4 regions of the Promicromonospora sp. NPDC090134 genome follow, and region 1 is predicted to be linked to each of the others. Evidence: riboswitches for the same ligand, from Rfam matches in the RefSeq annotation. Region 1 holds a riboswitch; each other region holds the start of a gene.
What was found. Region 1 has a riboswitch for S-adenosylmethionine ahead of metE (5-methyltetrahydropteroyltriglutamate--homocysteine S-methyltransferase). Riboswitches for the same ligand answer to the same signal wherever they lie in the genome.
Positions count from the first base shown of each region.

Region 2: another riboswitch for S-adenosylmethionine. It lies ahead of ACIPN7_RS02660 (aminotransferase class V-fold PLP-dependent enzyme); the one in region 1 lies ahead of metE (5-methyltetrahydropteroyltriglutamate--homocysteine S-methyltransferase).
Region 3: another riboswitch for S-adenosylmethionine. It lies ahead of ACIPN7_RS01455 (methylenetetrahydrofolate reductase); the one in region 1 lies ahead of metE (5-methyltetrahydropteroyltriglutamate--homocysteine S-methyltransferase).
Region 4: another riboswitch for S-adenosylmethionine. It lies ahead of ACIPN7_RS23830 (LLM class flavin-dependent oxidoreductase); the one in region 1 lies ahead of metE (5-methyltetrahydropteroyltriglutamate--homocysteine S-methyltransferase).

Region 1 covers NZ_JBIVCZ010000003.1:105,553-111,006, reverse strand. The annotation lists gene metE (5-methyltetrahydropteroyltriglutamate--homocysteine S-methyltransferase) at 81-2,525, opposite strand; SAM riboswitch class I at 2,534-2,637, opposite strand; gene ACIPN7_RS10170 (type 1 glutamine amidotransferase domain-containing protein) at 2,816-3,520, shown strand; gene ACIPN7_RS10165 (LysR family transcriptional regulator) at 3,565-4,470, shown strand; gene ACIPN7_RS10160 (hypothetical protein) at 4,506-5,117, opposite strand; gene ACIPN7_RS10155 (Cmx/CmrA family chloramphenicol efflux MFS transporter) at 5,291-5,454, opposite strand, start outside.
Region 2 covers NZ_JBIVCZ010000001.1:607,769-613,222, forward strand. The annotation lists gene ACIPN7_RS02650 (serine/threonine-protein kinase) at 28-1,308, opposite strand; gene ACIPN7_RS02655 (RNA polymerase sigma factor) at 1,308-1,988, opposite strand; SAM riboswitch class IV at 2,230-2,344, shown strand; gene ACIPN7_RS02660 (aminotransferase class V-fold PLP-dependent enzyme) at 2,376-3,794, shown strand; gene ACIPN7_RS02665 (hypothetical protein) at 3,816-4,412, opposite strand; gene ACIPN7_RS02670 (amidase) at 4,519-5,454, opposite strand, start outside.
Region 3 covers NZ_JBIVCZ010000001.1:328,861-334,314, forward strand. The annotation lists gene ACIPN7_RS01440 (extracellular solute-binding protein) at 1-591, shown strand, start outside; gene ACIPN7_RS01445 (carbohydrate ABC transporter permease) at 664-1,539, shown strand; gene ACIPN7_RS01450 (carbohydrate ABC transporter permease) at 1,539-2,462, shown strand; SAM riboswitch class I at 2,557-2,673, shown strand; gene ACIPN7_RS01455 (methylenetetrahydrofolate reductase) at 2,678-3,622, shown strand; gene ACIPN7_RS01460 (Hsp20/alpha crystallin family protein) at 3,809-4,264, shown strand; gene ACIPN7_RS01465 (N-acetylmuramoyl-L-alanine amidase) at 4,465-5,454, shown strand, end outside.
Region 4 covers NZ_JBIVCZ010000010.1:65,716-71,169, reverse strand. The annotation lists gene ACIPN7_RS23835 (GH92 family glycosyl hydrolase) at 1-493, shown strand, start outside; SAM riboswitch class IV at 1,081-1,192, shown strand; gene ACIPN7_RS23830 (LLM class flavin-dependent oxidoreductase) at 1,617-2,777, shown strand; gene ACIPN7_RS23825 (rhodanese-like domain-containing protein) at 2,816-3,169, shown strand; gene ACIPN7_RS23820 (O-acetylhomoserine aminocarboxypropyltransferase/cysteine synthase family protein) at 3,166-4,506, shown strand; gene ACIPN7_RS23815 (LLM class flavin-dependent oxidoreductase) at 4,503-5,454, shown strand, end outside.

The DNA.
Region 1 (5,454 bases):
CGTGGCCCGAGTTTCTTCGCTTTGACAGGCGTCAGAGCGAAGAAACTCGGGCCTCGAAAAGGATGGACGTGGGGCGGGCGTCAGAGGGTGGCGCGGACCGCCTTGGCGGCCGTCACCAGGTGGGCCAGGGACTCCTTGGTCTCCGCGTAGGCGCGGGTCTTCAGGCCGCAGTCCGGGTTGACCCAGACGAGCCGCGGGTCGATCGACTTGGCGGCGAGCTCGACCAGGTCGGTCACCTCCTGCACCGACGGCACGCGCGGGCTGTGGATGTCGTAGACGCCCGGCCCGATGCCGCGCCCGTACCCGGCGTCGGCCAGCTCGGGCACGATCTCCATGCGGGACCGGGCCGCCTCCACCGACGTGACGTCGGCGTCCAGGCCGTCGATCGCGCCGATGACCTGCCCGAACTCCGAGTAGCACAGGTGCGTGTGCACCTGCGTGGCGGTCTCCGCCCCGGCGGTCGACAGCCGGAAGGAGCGCACCGACCAGTCGAGGTAGCCCGGGTGCGCCGAGCGGCGCAGCGGCAGCAGCTCGCGCAGCGCCGGCTCGTCCACCTGGACGACGCCGATGCCGGCCGCCTCCAGGTCGGTCACCTCGTCGCGCAGCGCCAGGGCCACCTGGTCGGCGGTGTCGCCCAGCGGCAGGTCGTCGCGCACGAACGACCAGGCCAGGATCGTGACCGGACCCGTGAGCATGCCCTTGACCGGCTTGTCGGTCAGGGACGCCGCGTACGCCGTCCACTCGACCGTCAGGGGCGCGGGCCGGGACACGTCGCCCCACAGGATCGGCGGCCGCACACAGCGCGAGCCGTACGACTGGACCCAGCCGTTGACGGTCGTCGCGAAGCCGTCGAGCTGCTCCGCGAAGTACTGCACCATGTCGTTGCGCTCGGGCTCGCCGTGCACCAGCACGTCCAGGCCCAGCTCCTCCTGGAGCGCGACCGTGCTCGCGATCTCGGCGCGCATCGCCGCCGTGTAGTCGGCGTCCGACAGCTCGCCCCGCACCCACGCGGCGCGCGTGCTGCGGATCTCGGCGGTCTGCGGGAACGACCCGATGGTCGTGGTCGGCAGCGGTGGCAGGTTCAGCCGCGCCTGCTGCGCGGCCGCCCGCTCCGCGTACGGCGCGCGCTCGACGTCGGCGGCGGTCAGCGCGGCGGTCCGCTCGCGCACCACCGGGACGACGACGCCGGGTGCCGCGGCGCGGGAGCGCACCGCCGCCGTCGACTCGGCGAGCCGGTCGGCGACCGCCCCGCGGCCGTCGGTCAGCGCGGTGGCCAGCGTGACGACCTCGGCGACCTTCTGGTCGGCGAACGCGAGCCACGACTTCAGGTCCGCGTCCAGGCGGGGCTCGTCGGCGACGTCGTGCGGCACGTGCAGCAGCGACGTCGAGGTGCCGACGGCGACGGTCCCGGCGCCGAGCCCGGTGCCGGTCGCCGCCAGACCCTCCAGGGTGGTCAGACGGGCGTCGAGGTCGGCGCGCCAGATGTTGTGGCCGTCGATCGCGCCCGCGACCAGGGTCTTGGTCTCCAGGCCGGGGACCGGTCCGGTCGGTACGGCGCCGCGCACCAGGTCGATCGCGATCGCCTCGACGTCGGTGCCGGCCAGCAGGGCGAGCCCGTCGCCGGCCTCGCTGCGCAGGTCGCCGTACGGCGCGGTGACCAGGATCGCGGGGCGCTGCGCCGGGGCGTCGCCCGCGGCCGCGGGGGAGAGCTCGGTCGCGAGCGCGGCGTAGGCCCGGCGGACGGCGTCGGCCACCTCGTCGAACGGGACGTCCAGCAGGTCGGTGACCAGGGCGGGCTCGTCGAGCTGCACCCAGGGCGCGCCCGCGGCGGCCAGCGCGCGCAGCAGGTCGGCGTAGGCGGCGACGACGTCGTCCAGCCGGTCCAGGGGGCGGAAGCCGTCGCCTGCGGCTGAGGAGTGAGCTTGCGAGCCCCGCAGAGCCGCGGCAGCGGGTACTGCGCCGTCGGCGGCCTTGCTCAGCAGCAGGAACGTCACCGGGCCCACGAACGCGGGGCGGGTCACGACCGCCTGGCCGCCGTCGGCCGGGTGTGCCAGCTCGGTGAACTCGCGCACCGCGCGGTCGTCGACGAAGCCGATCGGGGTGTCCGGCCCGATCTCCGGGACCAGGTAGTGGTAGTTCGTGTCGAACCACTTGGTCATCTCGAGCGGCGCGTTGTCGCCCTCGCCGCGGGCCACCGTGAAGTAGGCCTCCAGGGGCAGGCGGCCCCCGTCCGTGGTGAGCCCGGCGAACCGGTCGGGCACGGCGCCCAGCAGGGCGACGGCGTCGAGCACCTGGTCGTAGTACGAGAACGAGCCGGGGACGGCAGCGTTGCCGGCGTCCAGGCCCAGGTCGACGAGGCGGCGCGCGGTGGTCTGCCGCAGGTCGCGGGCGGTCGCCTCCAGCTCGTCGGCGGTGGTGCGGCCGGCCCAGAAGGACTCGACGGCGCGCTTGAGCTCGCGCCTCCGGCCGATGCGGGGGTAGCCCAGGATCGTGGCGGTGGAAAGGTGCGGGTTCGTGACTGCCATGCGTATCAGCTCCATCGGACCTGGCGTTAGCACCTTGCCCCGAGATTGGCGCCTCGGAGGTAGGTTGCTGCGGTGTCGTGGAGCCAGGACTCTCGACCGCTCTGGATGATGAGACTTGATCGTAGGCATGCCCGGGATGTGGTCGGCAAACCGTCCACGCCTCGGACAAATCCGAGCCATAAGTCTGGTTATGGCTCCGACTGTCTGTCTCGGCATCCGGTGATGGATTCTGACGTTCCCCGAGGACCGCACCTCAGCGGGAAGCTCCCCGAACAGATCGGAACCACACCATGTCGAAGATCCTGATGGTCGTCTCCGCCGCGAACAGCCTGCGCCTGGCCGACGGCACCGAGCACCCCACCGGTTACTGGGCCGAGGAGGTCGCCGCCTCCCACCGGGTGCTCACCGCGGCCGGCGCGCAGGTCGACGTCGCGACGCCGGGCGGCGTGGCGCCGACGGTCGACGCGGTCAGCCTCGACGAGCGCGGCGGGGTGCCCGCCGCCGACGCGGCGGAGTTCCGCGCCTACCTCGACGGCATCGCCGACCAGCTCGCCCACCCGCTCACGCTGGCCGACGTGCGCGCCGACGACTACGACGCCGTCTACATCCCGGGTGGCCACGCCCCGATGGCCGACCTCGCGCACGATGCCGACCTCGGCCGCCTGCTGCTCGACGCGAACGACCGGGGCACGACCGTGGGCGCGCTGTGCCACGGCGTCGCCGCGTTGCTCAGCGCCCAGGAGCCGGACGGCACCTTCGCCTACGCGGGCCGGGCGCTCACGTCGTTCACCGACGAGGAGGAGCGCCAGGGCGGCCTCGGCGACGCCGCGCCGTACCTCGTCGAGTCGCGGCTGCGCGAGCGCGGCGCCGTCGTCCAGGTCGGCGCGCCCTGGAGCAGCACCGTGGTCCAGGACGGCAACCTGATCACCGGCCAGAACCCGCAGTCCAGCGCGGCCGCCGCCGAGGCGGTGCTCAAGGCGCTCGCGGCGCGCTGAGCCGGGCTAGCCTGTGGGCAGGACGACGACGGAGGGTGGTGCCGGTGCCGGGCCTCGACCTCCTCGCCACGTTCCTGGAGGTCTACCGCACCGGGTCGCTGTCGGCGGCGGCCGAGCGGCTGGGCGTGAGCCAGCCCGCCGTCACCGGGCAGCTCGCCCGCCTGGAGGAGCAGCTCGGCACCCGCCTGTTCGTGCGGTCCCGCCGGGGCGCCGAGCCCACGGAGCGCGCCGTGGCGCTGGCCGCCGAGGTGGGGCTCCACGTGGACGGGCTCCGGTCGGCCCTCGGTCCTCGCGACGTCGAGCCGGCGGTGCGCGGGCTCGTCCGGATCGGCGGAGCCGCCGAGCTCATGACGGTGCGTGTGCTGCCCGCGCTCGCGCCGCTCGTCGCGCAGGGGCTCCAGCTCCGTGCGACGCTCGGGCTCGGCGACGAGCTGCTGGCCGCGCTGGCGGCCGGCCACCTCGACCTCGTCGTGTCCTCGGTGCGCCCGCGGCAGGACGCCGTGGTGGCGACGCCGCTGGTCGACGAGGAGTTCCTGCTCGTCGGGCCGCCGGCCCTGGCCCACACCGTCGACCAGGTGCGCCTGGCGGCCGACCCCGTGGCTGCCCTCGCGCACCTGCCGCTGGTCGCGTACGCGGAGGACCTCCCGATCGTGCGCCGGTACTGGCGCAGCGAGTTCGGCCGGCGGCCGCCCAACGCGACGGCGCTCGTGGTGCCCGACCTGCGGGCCGTGCTCGCCTCCGTCACCGGCGGCGCGGGCGTCTCCGTCCTGCCGCGGTACCTGGTTGCGCCCGCGCTGGAGTCCGGGCAGGTGGTCGAGCTCCACCACCCCGAGGCGCCGCCGCTGAACACGCTGTACCTCGCGGGGCGCCGCGGCGTGCCGCACGGGCCGGCGGTCTCCGCCGTCCGGGCGCGGCTGACCGGGGCCGCCGCGGAGTGGGGGAGCCTCTGAGGCGTGCCGCTACCCGGCCGACTGCCGGGTTCCGGTCACGACCCGGCGCACCCGTCGTCCGCCACCGGACCCGAGATGCCCACGAGCGGCGGGTACGCCGAGACCCGGAGCTCCCAGCCGGCGGGGTCGGTGGCCGTCACGTACGCGTCGCCGCCGTGCTCGGCGTGGGTCACGTCCGACAGCGGGTCGAACCCGTGCTCCTCGAGCACCGGGTCGAGCCCGGCGGCGAGGTCGGCGAGGCCGCCGCTGGGCTCGTACAGGTCGCCCTCGCCCAGGCTCTCGGCGAGGAAGAGCACGCACTCGCCGTCCGGCTGCTCGGTGACGAACGGGAAGCGGTCCTTGGCGGTCCACCCCACGTCCGGGACGGATCGGTCGAGCGCGACGAGGACGTCGTCCAGCACCGCCGCGTACTGCTCCGTCGCGGCCTCACGCGCGGGGGCCGGCTCCGCGGGTCCGGCCGGGGTGTCGGCGGGGCCCGCGGAGCAGGACGTCAGCACGCCCGGGATCAGCACGGCGAGGGCCAGCCCGGCCGCGCCGCGGGTCCGTCGCGCCCGTGCGGGGAACCGCGCCCGTGCGGGGAACCGCGCCCGTGCCGGGAACCGTGTCCGTGCCGGGAACCGTGCCAGTGCTGGGAACAGGGACCGCATCCGTCTCCTCGCTCGTGCTCGCCGCCGTCGTGCCGGGGACGCTACCAGGCACGACGGCGGCGTGGTCGAGATCTCGGCGTGAAGTGCTCGGGCGCGGGACGTCTCCCGGCGCCCTCCGGGAAAGGGCTGCACCGCCGAGGAGGTAACGCTCAGATAGCACTGCTACCCCAGCGTTACGTCCCCCGACGCGTGACGTCTCCCGGGCGCCGTCCCGGGTGTGCGCGCCGTACCGCCCGGAGCGTGACGGCCACCGCTGTCAGCGCCGCGCTCACCGCCAGGGGCCCGGCGGGCCCGAGCGCCGCGACGGCGCTCCCGCCGAGCACCGGGCCGGCGAGCG
Region 2 (5,454 bases), on a different contig from region 1:
GACGGCGAACTGGTCCGGCGGCTCCGGTCAGCCCGGCTCTGCCACCTCGAGCCGGTGCACCGCGGTGATCCGCGTCCCGTCCGGCGCGCGGGCCTCGAGCACCACCTCGGCGCTCCCTGGGCTGCGGGCCGTGAGCTCGACGGAGCCGTCGTCGGCGACGTACGTCCCGGTGGGCAGGGTCCACACCCAGTGCTCGGCGCCGCTGACCTGGGCCGTGAACGTCACCGGGGTGCCGACCGTCGCGGTCTCGGGCCCGGAGATCGCGACGCGCGCGGCGCCGGAGCTCGCGTCGGGGCGGGCGTCGAGCCATGCGACCGAGCCCCACGCGCCGCCGAACCCGATCCCGGCACCCAGCAGGAGGGCGACGGCGACCGCGATCACCGGCCGACGCCGCCGGCCGGTCGGGCGGGCCGGCGTCGCGGCGGCCGCGGGCGCCCCTGCCCTGTCTCCTCCCGCGGGGACGTCTCCTCGCGCGGGGACGAGCGCGTCCTCCACGTCCGAGAGCCACGCCGCGACGTCGGGGTGTCGCCGGGACGGGGAGTCCGCGAGGCTACGCCGCACCGCCCGGGTCAGGGCGCGCGGCAGGTCGGCGCCGTCGGTGAGCCACTCCAGCAGTGCGGACATCGCCCACAGGTCCGCGCGCGTGTCGACCGTGCCGGGACCGTGCTGCTCGGGCGGGCGGAACCCGTCCGTGCCGCCCGCGACCGTGAGCCCGGAGCTGCGCGCCAGGTCCTTGCACATGCCCAGGTCGGCGACCACGAGCCGCTCGTCGCGCCCCACGACGGTGGACGCCGTGCCTGCGAGGAGCGAGCCCGGCGCGCCGGCCGCACCTGCCGCACCGGTGTCGGCGGGCGCGTCGGGCCCGGTGCGCAGCAGCACGTTGCCGGGGCTGAGGTCGCGGTGCACCAGGCGCGCGGCGTGCACGGCCCGCACGGCTGCGGCCAGCCCACGGGCGACGGCGAGCACGTCCGCGCGGCTCGCCGTCCATCCGCCCGCACGCAGGGCGCGGACACGCTCGGCGAGGGTGCCCCGGTCGGCGTGCTCGAGCACGAGGTACGGCTGCTGCCGATCGTTCTCGCCGATGTCGTAGACCGTGATCACGTGCGGGCTCGCGACCCGGCGCAACGCCCGGCCCTCGGCGATGAAGCGTTCCCGGATCTCCGGGTTGAGGCTGTGGTTCTCGGCCAGGACCTTCACGACCACGGTGGTGTCCAGCCGCTCGTCGACCGCGCGGTGCACGGTGGCGAACGACCCGACACCGAGCACGTCCTCGACCTGGTATCGCCCCATCCTGTCCCGGGCGGCCATCAGACGGCGTCCCCGAGCAGAGCCGCGACGAGCGCCCGGCCTCGGGAGACCTGGGACTTGACGGTGCCCACGCTGCGACCCAGCCGGTCGGCGACCGCGCTGTACGGCAGTCCCTCGATGTCGCGCAGCGTCACCGGCTCGCGGTAGAGGGCGGGCAGCGCGTCGAGCGCGTCGCGCACCGTGGCCCGGGTGGCGATGAGCGAGCTCATCCGCGCGCCGGGCGCGACGTCGTCGTCGGGGAGCGTGGTGGTGGCGCGCTGCCGGCGCAGGTGGTCCACCACCCGGTTCCGGACGATGCGATGCACCCAGGTGGTGACCTTGGACGCGCCGGCGAACGAGTGGATCGACGTCGCCACGCTGATGAGGGTGTCCTGGCAGACGTCGTCGACGGCCGACTCGTCGAGGAGCGCACCACGCACGAACCGGCGGACCACACCCGACTCGTCCAACAGCTCGACCAGCAGCTCGGTCGCGAGCGGGGAACCGGCCGCGGCCCGTGCCCCGAGCAGGTCGAGCACGTCCTCCAGGCCGCCGGACCCCCTGGGGGTGCCGCTCCCGCCCGGCGCGTGGCCGGCATCCCTGGCTTCCCGACCGTCCACCGCGTCGGACACGGCGCGGCGCGCGGCGTGCGCGTCGCCCTGGTCGAGGGCGCGGACGAGCGGGGGTGTCTGGTGAGGCATGAGGTCGGGGTTTCCTCTCGCGGTCCGTCGTGCGTCCTGGCGCGCGATAGCCGCTGTGGTCTCTGCGCGCCTGACATCATGCCGGTCACCGTGGCACGAGGACACCAAATTCGTGCCCCGAGCACGAGGGCGAGCATCCGACCCGCACCGGGGTGCGGGGACGGTGTCATGACCGGATCGTGGGACCAGTATCTGAGACGTGCGTTGACAGGTGTTTTGCCCGCAGCACAGGATGGCCGCAGGTCATGAGCGCCAGCGTCAAGCCCCGGCTCGCTGGCCGGCAACCCTCCCTCCGCGGTGGGGTGCCCCGGGTGACGACCAGGCCGCGCGCAGCCCGCGTGCGGCAAGCGCGGGGGAACCTCCCCCAGGACTGTGCTGGAGGACGCCATGTCTGCTCCCACTCTCAGCCGTGCCATCGCGGTGACCGACCTCGCCCCGCTGCGCCCCGTCGTCGGCGGCGGGACGCTCGTCCCGCTCGTGGACGGCACGCAGGTCTCGTACGCGAACCTCGACGTCGCCGCGTCGGCCCCGGCCCTCCAGGCCGTCGCCGACCGCGTCACCCAGGTGCTGCCGCTGTACGCCAGCGTGCACCGCGGCGCGGGCTACCTCTCCCAGGTGAGCACGGCGCTCTACGAGACCGCGCGCCGCACCATCGGCGCGTTCGTCGGCGCCCGCGAGGACGACCTGACGATCGTCACCCGGAACACCACCGACTCTCTCAACCTCCTCGCCGGCTGCGTCCCCGCGCAGCCCGACGGCGAGCCCGGCCGCGTGCTGGTGCTCGACGTCGAGCACCACGCGAACCTGCTGCCCTGGCAGCGCACCACCGGCGCGACCGTGCTGACCGGCGGCGCCACCGTGGCCGAGACGGTCGCCCAGATCCGGGAGGAGCTGGCCGACGCCGCCGCGGACCGCCCGTACGCCCTCCTGGCCCTGACCGGGGCCTCGAACGTGACCGGCGAGTCCCTCCCGATCGCCGAGATCGTCGCCGTCGCCCACGAGTTCGGCGCGCGCGTGGTGCTCGACGGCGCCCAGCTCGTGCCGCACCGCCGCATCTCGCTGGAGTCCACGGGCGTGGACTACCTCGCCTTCTCCGGGCACAAGACCTACGCCCCGTTCGGCGCCGGCGTGCTGGTGGGCCGCCGCGACTGGCTCGACCAGGGCACGCCCTACCTCGCGGGCGGCGGCGCCGTCCGGCGTGTGCGCGTGAGCGGCACCGACTGGCACGAGGGTCCCGCCCGCCACGAGGCCGGCTCGCCCAACGTGATCGGCGCGGTGGCGCTCGCGGCGGCCTGCGAGGAGCTGGCCGCGCTCGACCCTGCCGAGGTCGTGGCGCACGAGAACGCCCTGCGCCGCCGGCTGGTGTCAGGGCTGGAGGCCATCGATCGCGTCGAGGTCGTGCGGGTCTGGGCCGACGCCGTGGACCCCGTGGGCGTGGTGACCTTCACCGTGACCGGGTACGACCCGGGCCTCGTCGCCGCCTACCTGTCCGCGGAGCACGGCATCGGCGTCCGGGACGGCCGCTTCTGCGCGCACCCGCTGCTCGGCCGGCTCGGGTTCGACGCCGGCGCCGTGCGCGCCTCGGTGGGCGTCGGCACCGCGGGCGAGGAGATCGAGCGGCTGATCGCAGCCGTCGGCCGCCTGGTCGAGGAGGGTCCGCAGGCCGGGTACGACGTCGTCGACGGGCTGTGGGTCGTGACCGACGACCCGCGCCCCGTGCCCGAGGGCTCCGGCCTCGCGGGCCTGCTGGCGACGGCCGCCCTGGGCTTCGACGAGGCCTTCGGCTGCCTCCCGGACGAGGACTGACGGCCGCCGCGCGTCCGGCGGCTACAGCGCGAGGGCCACGCAGATGCCGCCCATCGTGAGGTCGAGGCCGATGCACCACAGCGCGAGCGAACGGTTCACCACCCTGTCGCGGCGGTAGTGCACCACGTCCCACCCGGCGTGCGCGGCAAGGGCGAGGCCCGCGAGGGCCAGCCCGAGCCTCGGCTCCAGGAACAGGGCCGTCGTCGCTACCCCGAAGAAGCCGGCCATCGCGGCGGCCTGCGGCCACGTCGCGCGGCGTCCGCGGGCCAGCCCGATGCCGGTCAGGACCAGCCCCACCAGGACGAATCCGATCCAGCGCGGCGTGTCCAGCAGCTCGGACGCGACAGGGACCACCGACGCCAGGAGCGCGACGAGCCAGGCCGTCCAGCGGACGCCGGTCACGGCGGCGGCCAGGTAGCACAGCGTCGCGACGCCGATCGTGGTCGTCGGGTCCTCCGCGACCGCGTCCCGCCAGGTGCCGCCGACGATCGCCGTCCCGCCCACCAGCAGGCCGAAGCCCGTCAGCATGCCCAGCACGATCCAGGCGGTGTTGGTGGGCCAGGTCCCGGTCCAGCGGCTCGGCCGCGTTGGTGCGGCCGTCTCGAACGTCTCGGTCATGGTCCCGTGCTCCTCGTGCGATCGCGACTGAATACCCTCCAGGGGTAACAAAGCACGGGACGGCCACGGCGAGGAAGGTCTTTCGGCCACCACCGAATACCGCGTGTCAGACGGGGAAGGTGCGCGGGCGGGGGAGCGCCGCCTCGATCTGGGCCGCCAGCGCCAGCAGCGTGAGCTCGCCGCCCGGCCGGCCGATGATCTGCACCCCCATCGGCAGCCCGGCCGGCGCCTCGGCGGTGGGCTCGGTCCAGTGGGTCGGCACGGTGATCGCGGGCAGCCCGGCGACGTTGAGCATCGACGTGAAGGGCGTGTACTGGCACTGCTGCTCGAAGTTCCGCTCCGGGTCCTCGGCGTCGTACCACCCGATCGGCCGCGGCGTGAGCGCGAGCGCGGGGGTCACGACGGCGTCGTAGGCGCTGACCTGCGCCACGAGCGAGCGTTCGAAGCCGGTGAGCGTGCGCACCGCCTCGGCGAGCCGGCGGGCGGGCACCTCGCGGCCCGACCGGATGAGCCACTGCGTCAGGGGCTCCAGCTTGCCGAGCGTCTCCGGGTCGTCGATCGGCACCGCCGACGCGCCGCCCATCCACAGGGTCCGGAACGCCGGGGCGTACTCGGGCGCCTCGGCCAGCACCGTCTGCTCGACCTCGTGCCCGGCCCCGGCCAGGGCGCGCACCCCCGCGTCCAGCCCGGCGTGCGCCTCGGGGGACACCGCGATGTCGTAGAAGCCGTCCCAGGCCGACGAGGTCGTCACGCCGATGCGGGCGGCCCGCCGGCCGGCGACGCCCTCCGGCAGCTCGGCCCGCTGCGCGGCCGCGAGGTACGCGCCCGCGGCGTACGACGGCGCCCGCAGCGTGTACGGGTGCGCGACGCCGCCCCCGGCGCGCCGCGGGAGCATCGCCTCCAGCAGCAGGGCGGTGTCGGCGACGGTGCGCGCGATCGGCCCGTTCACGACGAGCCCGCCCAGCGAGTCGACGCCGCTGCCCGCGGGCAGCAGCCCGCGCGTGGGCTTGAGGCCGACCACGCCGCAGGCCGCCGCGGGGAT
Region 3 (5,454 bases), on a different contig from region 1:
GAGGCCATCACCATCGACACCCCGGAGAACCTCCCGGGCGCCGAGTTCGTCAAGAAGATGATCGACGAGGGCGCCACGCAGGCCGACGCCGGTGCGACGGACCGCAGCCCGCTGTTCGACATCTTCGTCCAGGGCAAGGTCGGCATGCAGATCGGCCTGCCGCCGAGCGTCGGGCAGATCGAGTCCGACAACCCCGACCTCGAGTACTCGATCCACCCGATCCCCACCGAGGACGGCTCGCCGTTCACGCTGGGCGTGGCCGACCACCTGATGGCGTTCCAGAACGACGGCGACAAGCAGGAGGCCATCACCGCCTTCTTCGACTACTTCTACTCCGCCGACGTCTACGTGCCGTGGGTCCAGGCCGAGGGCTTCCTGCCCACCACCCTGTCCGGCTCCGAGGAGCTCGCCGGCGAGGAGGCGCTCGCGCCGTTCCTCGAGGTGCTGCCCGACGCGCAGTTCTACCCGAGCACCAACCCGGACTGGGCCGCGGCCGACTCCGCCTTCAAGGCGCTCTTCGGCCAGCTCGACGGGAAGAAGTCGGCGCAGGACGTCCTGACCGAGATCCAGGGACAGGTCGACGCGGGCTGACGCCCGCTCCGACCGCCGTGCCGCGGCACGGCTGACCACACGCAACGCCGAACCGAAAGCACGGGGAACTTGGTGAAGGACCTGTTGAAGGCCCTGCCGTGGATCGGGCCCGCGGTCGCACTCATTGCGGCCGTGGTCCTGTTCCCGGTCGGCCTGATGTTCTGGAACTCGACACGCGACATCAGCCAGAGCGGCGTGGACGACGGGGGAGTGGGCCTCGCGAACTTCGCGACGGTGATCGGCTTCCAGTACTTCTGGCCCATCCTCGGCCGCACGGTCGTGTGGGTCGTCGTGGTCGTCGCCTGCACCCTGATCGGGTCGCTGGCGCTCGCGGCACTGCTGAACAAGGCGTTCCCCGGCCGCCGGCTGGTGCGGATGGCCGTCATCGTGCCGTGGGCGTCGAGCGTGGTCATGACGACGCTCGTGGTGCACTACGGCCTGGAGCCGTACTTCGGCATCATCAACTCGTTCCTCGTGGACGTCGGCCTGATCAGCACGCCGGAGGGCTACGGCTGGACCCGCCACCCCGGCACCGCGTTCGCGTGGGCCATGGCGGTCGCCGTGTTCGTGTCCCTGCCGTTCACCACCTACACGGTGCTCGCCGGGCTCCAGACGGTGCCCGGCGAGACCGTGGAGGCCGCGCGCATCGACGGCGCAAGCGGGGCGCGCACCTACTTCAGCGTGGTGCTGCCGCAGCTGCGGGGCGCCATCTCGGTGGCGGTGCTGATCAACATCATCAACGTGTTCAACTCGCTGCCGATCCTGCGCGTCATGACGGGGTCCATCCCCGGGTACGACGCCGACACCGTCATGACCATGATCTTCAAGTACATGCAGAACCAGCGGCAGATCGACCTGGCCAGCGCGCTGTCCGTCATCGCGTTCCTGGTGGTCATCGCCATCGTCGCCGTCTACGTGCGGGTCGTCCGCCCCCTGGAGGAGGTCTGATGACCGCGATCACCGACCCGGGGACCACCTCCCGCAGCGCGACCCGGCCGCCGTCGGACAACCGGCGACGGGTGCGGAGGTACACGACGGACCAGGTGCCGCTCGGGTCGCTGCTGCTCCGGCTGTTGGCCGGGCTCGTGGTGCTGGTGGTCTTCCTGCTGCCGTACCTGATCATGTTCTTCGGCTCCGTGAAGACGAAGGCCGAGATCAGGTCGGTCGACCCCACCTACTTCCCCACGGAGTGGCACTGGGACAACTACGTCACGATGTGGTCCACGCCCGAGACGCCGCTGGCGCAGAACCTGATCTCCACCCTGGTGATCTCGCTGTGCGCCACGCTGCTCGTGCTGGCCGTGGCGCTGCCCGCCGCCTACTACACGGCGCGGTTCCGGTTCCAGGGCCGGCTCTTCTTCCTGTTCCTCGTGATCGTGACCCAGATGGTGCAGCCCGCCGTGCTGACGTCGGGCCTGTTCCGGCAGTTCATCGCGATCGGGATCCTCGACACGTGGGTCGCGATGATCCTGGTCAACGCCGCGTTCAACCTGTCGTTCGCGGTCTGGATCATGCACAGCTTCTTCGCGGGCATCCCCAAGGAGGTCGACGAGGCGGCGCAGCTCGACGGCGCCGGCACGTTCGCCGTCCTGACCAAGATCAACCTGCCGCTCGTCTGGCCGGGCATCGTGACGGCGGTCGTGTTCACGTTCGTCGCCTCCTGGAACGAGTTCGCGGCCTCGCTGGTGCTGCTCACCACGGCGGGCAACCAGCCGCTGTCCGTGGCGCTCACCAAGTTCGTGGGCCAGTACGAGACGTCCTGGCACTACGTGTTCGGGGTGTCCGTCGTGGCGATCGTGCCCGTGGTGATCCTGTTCATGATCATCGAGAAGCGCCTGGTGGGCGGCCTGGTGGCCGGGTCGGTGAAGTAACGGACGGGCCCGGTCCACACACCGTGGACCGGGCCGTCTCGGTCTCCGGACGAATTCTGTCCCAGTGCTGGACGGTCGCTTAGCATGGTGGCGAACCCCATCCAGAGCGGTCGAGAGTCCTGGCTCACTGACACCGCAGCAACCTGCCGACCTTCCGCCGCGTCGCCGCGGAGCGAGGGACGCAAGGTGCTCACGCCAGGTTCGATGGAGCAGCCATGGTCGCCGAGCCACACCCGCACCGCCCCACCGTCTCGTTCGAGCTGATGCCCCCGCGTCGGCCGAACGCCGCGCCCAACTTCTGGGAGACGGCGCAGCGGCTCGTGGCTGCCCGCCCGGACTTCGTGTCCGTGACCTACGGGGCGGCCGGCGGCGACCGGGCCACCGCGCGCGAGGTGCTCGCGACCCTGCTGCGCGGCACGCCCGTGCTCCCCGTGGCCCACCTGACCTGCGTGGGCGCGTCCCGCGAGGACGTGTCCGCGGTGATCGAGGAGTTCCTCGAGGCCGGGGTGCGGTCGTTCCTCGCCCTGCGCGGCGACCCGCCGCGCGACGAGCCGGACTGGCGCCCGCCGGCCGACGGCGTGCGCTCCAGCGTGGACCTCGTCCGCCTCCTGCGGCAGGTGGACGAGCGGCGGTGTGCCGCCGACGTCAGCACGGCGCTGCGCTCGGCCGCCCGGCCGCTGGCGATCGCCGTCGCCACGTTCCCGGACGGCAACCCCGGGGCCGGCACCACGCGCGAGCAGGAGGTGCGCCGCCTGCTCGAGAAGCAGGAGGCGGGCGCGAGCTTCGCGATCACCCAGTTCTTCTACCGCGCGGACTCGTACACGGGGTTCGTCGAGGCGGCCCGGGCGGAGGGTGTGACCATCCCGATCCTCGCCGGGATCCTGCCTACCACCGAGGCCCGCCGCCTGCGCCGCGTCCAGGAGCTCACCGGGGTGGCGGCGCCCGCGGAGCTCCTGCGCGACCTCGACCGGCTCACCGCGCCCGACGGCGCCGTCGACCCCGAGGCCCAGCACGCGCACGGCATCGAGTACTCCGCGGCGCTCGCGCGCGAGGTGCTCGACGCCGGCACGCCCGGCCTGCACGTGTACACGTTCAACAAGCACCGCCCCGCCCTCGACCTGCTGGACCGGGTGGGCCTGTCGGGCCGCGCGGCCGCCTGACCGCGGACTGTCAGGCCGGCGGTCACCGAGTGACCTGCCGGTCCGGCGAGCCAGGCCCATGGACCCTTGGCACCCCCGGGTCGGGAGTACCAAGATTGGGCGTGTAGCCGGATGACGGCAGGGCCGTCATCTTGCGCGGCGGCCCTGGAGGGGCCGGGGCCGCATCGTCGTAGGAGGTGATGCGCGATGGCTACCTATTGGGACCCGATCCAGGAGATGGATCGGCTGTTCAGCACGTTTGCCGGCAACGCACGGCAGTCCGGCGGCATGCCGATGGACCTGTTCCGCACGGGCGACCACTACGTCCTGTCCATGGACATGCCCGGCGTCGACCCTGGCACCATCGACGTCTCGGTCGAGGACCGGACGCTCACCGTCCGTGCCGAGCGCACGCAGCGGTCGGACGCCGAGGCGCAGTGGCTGGTCCGCGAGCGGCCTACCGGCACGTTCGCGCGGCAGCTGACGGTGGGCCGGGGGCTTGCGCTCGACAGCATCTCGGCGTCGTACACCGACGGCGTGCTCTCGCTGACGATCCCGGTCAGTGAGGAGGCGAAGCCGCGCAAGATCGACGTGGCGCACACAGCCGGGTCGACGTCGATCGGTCAGGGTTCGTCCGAGGGGCGCCAGACCATCGAGCAGTAGTCTCCTCCGTTCGCCGCGTCGGACGCTCAGGTCTCCCCCCGGGGGGCCTGAGCGTCTGACATGTCCGGCGGGACCTTCCGGGCGCAGGCATCGCGCGCGGGATATACCCCGGATGTGATGTACCGGGGGGTCGCGGGGTCGGCCGATACTACGGATGAAATCGGCACGTACCAGCGCGACCGACCCGTGGAGGCCCCACCGTGCACGAACACGACCACAGCTCCACCGACTGCAGTCCCGACAGCCACGCCGCGTTCGGACGGCGTGACCTCCTGCGCGGCGCCGTCGTCCTCGGCATCGGTGCCGCGGGCGCGACGATCGCCGCGCCCGCCGTCGCCGCGCCCGCTCCTACGGAGAGCACGCCCGGCGCCACCCCGGCGCGGACGACGGACGCCCCGCCGTCCCTGGCCCCGGACCCCGAGGCGCCCGCCGACGCGCCGCCCGGCGCCGTGGCCGGGGTCGAGGTGGCCGCGCCGGCCATCGCGAGCTGCGCCACCTGGGGCGCCGCGGCGGCCCGCGGGACCATCGACACCGTCTCGACCAACCCGAACAAGATCCTGATCCACCACACGGCGTCGGCCAACGTCACCGACTACTCCCAGGCCGCCGGCTACCAGATCGCCCGCGACATCCAGCAGTGGCACTTCGCCAACGGCTGGGTGGACACCGGGCAGCACCTCACGGTGAGCCGCGGCGGGTACGTCATGGAGGGCCGGCACGGCTCGCTGTCGCGGCTGCAGAACGGCAGCGGCACGGTCGTGGGCGCCCACGCCCCCGGGCAGAACAGCCAGGCCATCGGCATCGAGAACCAGGGCACCTACACGAGCGCCACGCCGCCCGCGCAGCTCTGGAGCCGGCTGGTCGAGCTGTGCGCCTACATCTGCGACCAGTACGGCATCGCACCCACCCAGATCTACGGGCACAGGGACTACACGGCGACGGCCTGCCCCGGCGACGTCCTGTACTCGATGCTGCCGCAGCTCCGGTCCGAGGTCGCGGCGGCGCTGGCGGGCACGAGCTGGTCGGTCATCGTCGACAACACCTCGGCGGGCTTCTCCGCCGGCTCCTCCTGGCTGACGTCGTCCTTCTCGGCCGAGCGTTACGGCGCCGACTACCGCTACGCCACGCCGGCCGAGGTCAGCGACCTGGCGACGTACTCGGCCACGATCCCGTCGAGCGGCTCGTACCGG
Region 4 (5,454 bases), on a different contig from region 1:
TGGCGCTGCTGGCGCCGCGGGGATCGGCGACGACTCGGCGCCCGAGCGGCCGTGGCGGCGAGCCGATGGCGGCTGGCGCAGTGCCGAGGGTGCGCTGCCGCACCTGACCGACGGCGACCTGACGACGTCGGCCGCGGTGGACGGCGCGCTCAACTGGGCTCCCGGTGCGGACGTCCCGGCCGGATCGATGCTGCGCGCCTACACGTTGACCTCGGGCCCGACGTCCGAGCCGGCGTCGGCCAACGGCGCGCCCGGGCTGTCCTCTGCGGAGGTGCCCGGGTCGTCGACCGTCGAGAGGGTGTCCGGACCGCCGTCGGCCTGGCGCCTGGTCGCGGCCGACGGGCGGGTGCTGGACGAGCGGTCCGGCGAGGCGTGGCGCTGGCCGAACCAGCTCCGCCCCTTCGTGCTCGACGAGCCGGTGCCGCTCACGGGTCTCCGGCTGGAGCTGGCCGAGCCCGGCGCCCTCGCCCAGATCGAGCTCCTCCTGGGCTGACCCGAGAGTGCGCTTCTACCCAGTCATTGGGCCCGGAATCACCCCGATTCCGGGCCCAATGACTGGGTAGAAGCGCACTTCTGCGTCGTGGGGGCCGGGGCTCGACGGCGTCGGTCTATCGCAGATCGGCTGATCGCTCGGCCCGTCTCGTGACTGCGTCCGCCTGCCGACGCCGGCGCGTGACCCCGGCCTCTTGCCGAGGTCGGCGCGTGAGCGAGCGAACGGACCAGGCGAGAGTGCGCTTCTACCCAGTCATCTGGCCCGGAATCGGGGTGATTCCGGGCCCAGTGACTGGGTAGAAGCGCACCTTGCTGGTCCGGGGCCGCGCGGTGTCGGTTCGGGGGCGCGCCTTGCGGGGCCGGGTCCGGGTCCGCGCCGTGTCGGTCCGGGCGTACCTCGCCCGGCCGGCGCGTGCCGTGTCCCGGCCGGCGTCCACCAGCGCGCACCCCCGAGCCGCGGCGAGACCTTGGTCCCGGGATGTGAGATCTGCGCAAGGATCATTGACTTCTATGGGTTCCATTCGTATCTTCTGTGACATCGAGACCAACCGCACTTATCCGATCGGAGAGATGTAGAAAGCCTCGACAGGTCATGAGTTCCGACGCGAAGCCCCGGCTGGTCGGACGGCAACCCCCCGCGCGGGTGGGTGCCCCGGGTGAGGACCAGGTCCACCGCCGCCGGCGGATGACAACACGCGTCGCTCGCCGCTGGGCGAGCAGGTGAGGAGAACGACGATGACCCGGAGCGCTGCCCCCGCCGTCCACGTGTCCCTGCCGTCCCGGAACGTCACCGTGCGGGCTGGTGCTGCCCCGCGCGAGCACATGTCGCGCGAGCACATGTGTTGTCACTGTTCCTGTCGCTGACGGCGACAGCCGGACAGTGACCGTCCCGACGCGCTGACCGGTCGCCACAGCCGCCACCGGTCCGCCGCCCGGAACTCCTCTCGGCGTCGCACGCCGAGCCCTGGCCGTATCCGGCCCTCACGTCCCTGACCGGACGTCCCACTCCTGCCCTCTGGCAGCCACGCTCCCGGGTGACCCCTGGACGCCGTCGCGCACCCTGCGCGCGCCGGCCGGGTCCTCCGGGCGCCGTCGCGCAGCCGCAGCCCGAACGGAGCCCCGCCGTGCCGTACCCGTCGCAGCCCACGTCCCTCGCCCCCACCTCCTCCCGTCCCGTCGTGCTCGGCGTGGATCTCACCTCCGCCGGTGCCCGTCCGGGCGCCCACCGGGCACGTGGCCCGGTGGCTCCGCGCCCGTTCGACGGCGAGCGGTTCCTGCACCTCGTGCGGACCGCCGACCGCGGCCTGCTCGACTTCGTCAGCCTCGACGAGGGATTCCTGCTCCACCCCGGCCGCAGCCAGGTCACGGGGCGGCTGGACACGGCCGTCGCCGCGGCCCGGGCCGCGCGGGTCACGGCCGGCATCGGGCTGGTCGCCGCCGTCGACACGGTGCACGTCGAGGCGGCCCACGCCGCCGTCGCGCTGAGCAGCATCGACCGCGCGAGCAGCGGCCGGGCCGGCTGGCAGGCGGTGCGGCAGAGCAAGCTCCCCGAGGCCGACGACGCGTGGGCCGGCAGGGTCGAGCTGGGCATCCGGTCCGTGACGCAGGTGTGGACGGGCCGACCCGGCAGCGGGGCGGGCGCGGTCGAGCTCGACGCCGAGGGCCGGTTCCGCGTGGACCACGACGGCATCCGGTTCGCCGTCCGGGGCCGCCCGGCAGCCGGCACGGACGACGTCCTGCCGCAGACGCCCCCGCCCGTCGTCGTCCGCGTGCGCTCCGAGGCCAGCGCCGCGCTGGCCGGCCGCACCGCCGACGTCGCGCGGATCACCGTCACCGACGCCGCGCACGCGGTACGGCTGCGCCGGCTCGTGCGGGACGCCGCACTGTCCGCCGGGCGCGACCCCGAGGAGCTCCGCGTGCTCGCCGAGGTCTACGTGGTGCTCGCGCAGGAGCGGGCCAGCGCCCGGGCCCGGCTCGAGCTCGTCGAGGCGCTGGAGGGCACGGCGGTCATGGGCGACGGGCTGGTCGTCGCCGACACGCCGGACGAGCTCGCCACCCTGATCGCCGACTGGACCACCGTCGGCGCCGTCGACGGGTTCCTGCTGCAGCCGTCCTCGCTCAGCTCCGACCTCGACGCGATCACCGACCACCTGGTGCCCGCGCTCCAGCAGGCGGGCCTGTTCCGCACCGAACGGACGGCGACGTCGCTGCGCGGCTCGCTCGGGCTGTCGGACGCAGGGGCCGCCGAGCGGGCGCTGCCCACGGGCCGGCTCCTGAGCGCCTGACCACCCGACGAACCACCGTCCACCCGGAGGAGACCACCATGACCACCCCTGAGCTGCAGACCCCCGGCGCCGCGGGCGCCAAGGTCGCCGGCGGCGCCCTGCTGATCGACGTCCGTTCCGCCGCGGGCCGCGCCTCGGCGGGCGAGATCCCGGGCGCCACGCTCGCGGACCGCAACAACCTCGACGCGCTGTTCGGGCCGTCCGACAACCCGGCGATCACCCTCGACACGCCCGTCGTGGTCGTGTGCGGCTCCGTCGACGGCTCCGGCCCGGTCGCGGAGGCGCTCGCGGCCCGCGGCTACACCGACGTCTCGCACGTCGACGGCGGGTTCCCCGCCTGGAAGGAGGCCGGGCTGCCCGCGGCGGAGGCCGAGCCGAGCGCGGCGCCATGACCGGCTTCGCCACCCGGCAGGTGCACGCGCGCAGCACGGGGCGGGACGACGCCGGGCGCGCTACCGGCGCGCCCGACACCACGCCATCGGCCCGCGCGGTCCCGCGGGCCACGCCCGTCTACCTGACCGCCGGGTTCGAGTTCGAGGAGTGGGAGCAGGCCGCCGGGCACTTCGGCGCGGGCGAGGGCTTCGCCTACACGCGCACCGGCAACCCGACCACGGCCGCCGTCGAGCAGCGGATCGCGGCCCTGGAGGGCGGCACCGACGCGCTGTTCCTGGCCAGCGGCCAGGCGGCCGTCACGGTCGCCCTGCTCGGCCTGGTCGAGGCCGGGCAGCGCGTGCTCGCCGCGTCCAGCATCTACGAGGGCACGCGCGGGCTGCTCCTGGAGAACCTGCCGCGCCTCGGCATCGAGGCCGACTTCGTGGACGACGCCGCCGACCCCGCCGCCTGGGAGCGTGCGATCCGCCCCGAGACGCGCGTGCTGTTCCTGGAGTCGATCCCGAACGCGCGCAACGACCTGCCGGACCTCGCGGCCGTGGCCGACGTCGCGCACGCGCACGGGCTGGTGCTCGTCGTGGACAACACGCTGGCCACGCCGTACCTGCTTCGGCCCATCGAGCACGGCGCCGACGTCGTGGTGCACTCCGCCAGCAAGTTCCTGGCGGGGCACGGCTCGGTGCTGGGCGGCGTCGTCGTCGACTCCGGGACGTTCGATCCGCGCGCCGCGGGCGCGCTCTACCCGCACCTCGTGGCGCCGAGCCGCACGGGCGGGCCGAGCGTGGCCGACCGGCACGGCGGGAACGCACGCCTCGCGTACCTGCGCGAGACGGTGGCGCCGCGCTTCGGCCCGACGCCGTCGCCGCTGAACGCGTTCCTCGTGGGCCAGGGCATCGAGACGCTGTCGCTGCGGGTTGCGCGGCAGAGCGCCGCGGCGCTGGAGGTCGCGCGCTGGCTGGCGTTCCGGCCGGAGGTGGCGTCGGTGGACTACTCCGGGCTGGACTCCAGCCCGTCGCACGCGCTGGCCAAGCGGTACCTGCCGGACGGCCAGGGCTCCGTGTTCACCTTCACGCTGCACGGCGGCGCTCCCGCGGCACGCGCGCTGGTCGAGGCCGTGGAGGTCTTCACGCACATGACCCACATCGGCGACGTGCGCTCGCTCGTGCTGCACCCCGCGAGCACCAGCCATGTGCTGCGCACCCCCGAGGAACGGGCCGCCTCGGGCATCCACCCGGGCACCCTGCGCCTCTCGGTCGGCATCGAGGACCTGCCCGACCTCATCGCGGACCTCGACCGCGGGCTGGCCGCCGCCCGCACCCCACGCAAGGAGACACCATGACCCGCCGGCAGCACCTCGGCTGGTTCCTGGCCCGCGGCTTCGGGCCGCACGGCTGGGGCCACGACTACCTGGACTGGAACTACGACTGGACCCGGCCCGACCTCTACGTCGAGTCCGCCCGCGCCCTGGAGCAGGCGGGCGTGGACCTGCTGATCATCGAGGACGCCCCGTCGCTCGGCAGCCCCGAGACCATCGACCTGCGCGTGCGACAGGCGTTCGGCGGCCCCAAGCACGACCCGCTGCTGCTGGCCCCGTACCTGTTCGCCGCGACCCAGCACCTCGGGATCGTGCCGACGGTCAACCCGGCCGCCGTGCTGCCCTACACCGGGGCGCGGCAGCTCGCGACGCTCCAGCACCTGTCGGGCGGTCGGTTCGGCCTCAACCTCGTGACCGACACCGGCAGCGCGCGGCACTTCTCGGCCGCGCCGCCGCTGGGGCACGACGCCGCGTACGACCGCGCCGAGGAGTGGCTCGACGGCGTCCGCGCGCTGTGGCGCTCCTGGGACGACGGCGCGCTGATCGCCGACCCGGGCGCCGTCGGGCCCGGCGGTGTGCGGACCGGCGGCCGGTACGCCGACGGGCGCCTGCTGCGCCCGGTGCGGCACCGCGGCGAGCACTTCGCGTTCGACGGCCCGCTCAACGCCCTCCCGTTCGACGGCGGGGCCGACGGCGAGCCCGTGATCGTCTCGCCCGGCGGGTCGGGGCGCGGGCTGGCGTTCGCCGGCGCGAACAGCGACGTCCAGCTCGCGCTCGCGCCGCTGCACGAGAAGAGCGTTCGCGACTACCGGGCCCGCGTCCACGCGTCGGCCCGCGCGGCCGGGCGAGCCCTGGAGCACGTCAAGGTGCTGTTCGCGATCAAGCCGGTGCTGGTCGCCAGCCCGCAGGAGGCCGACCGGCTGGTCGCGGCGTCGGCGAACCCGGACGACGCGACGCTGCTGCGGATCGCCG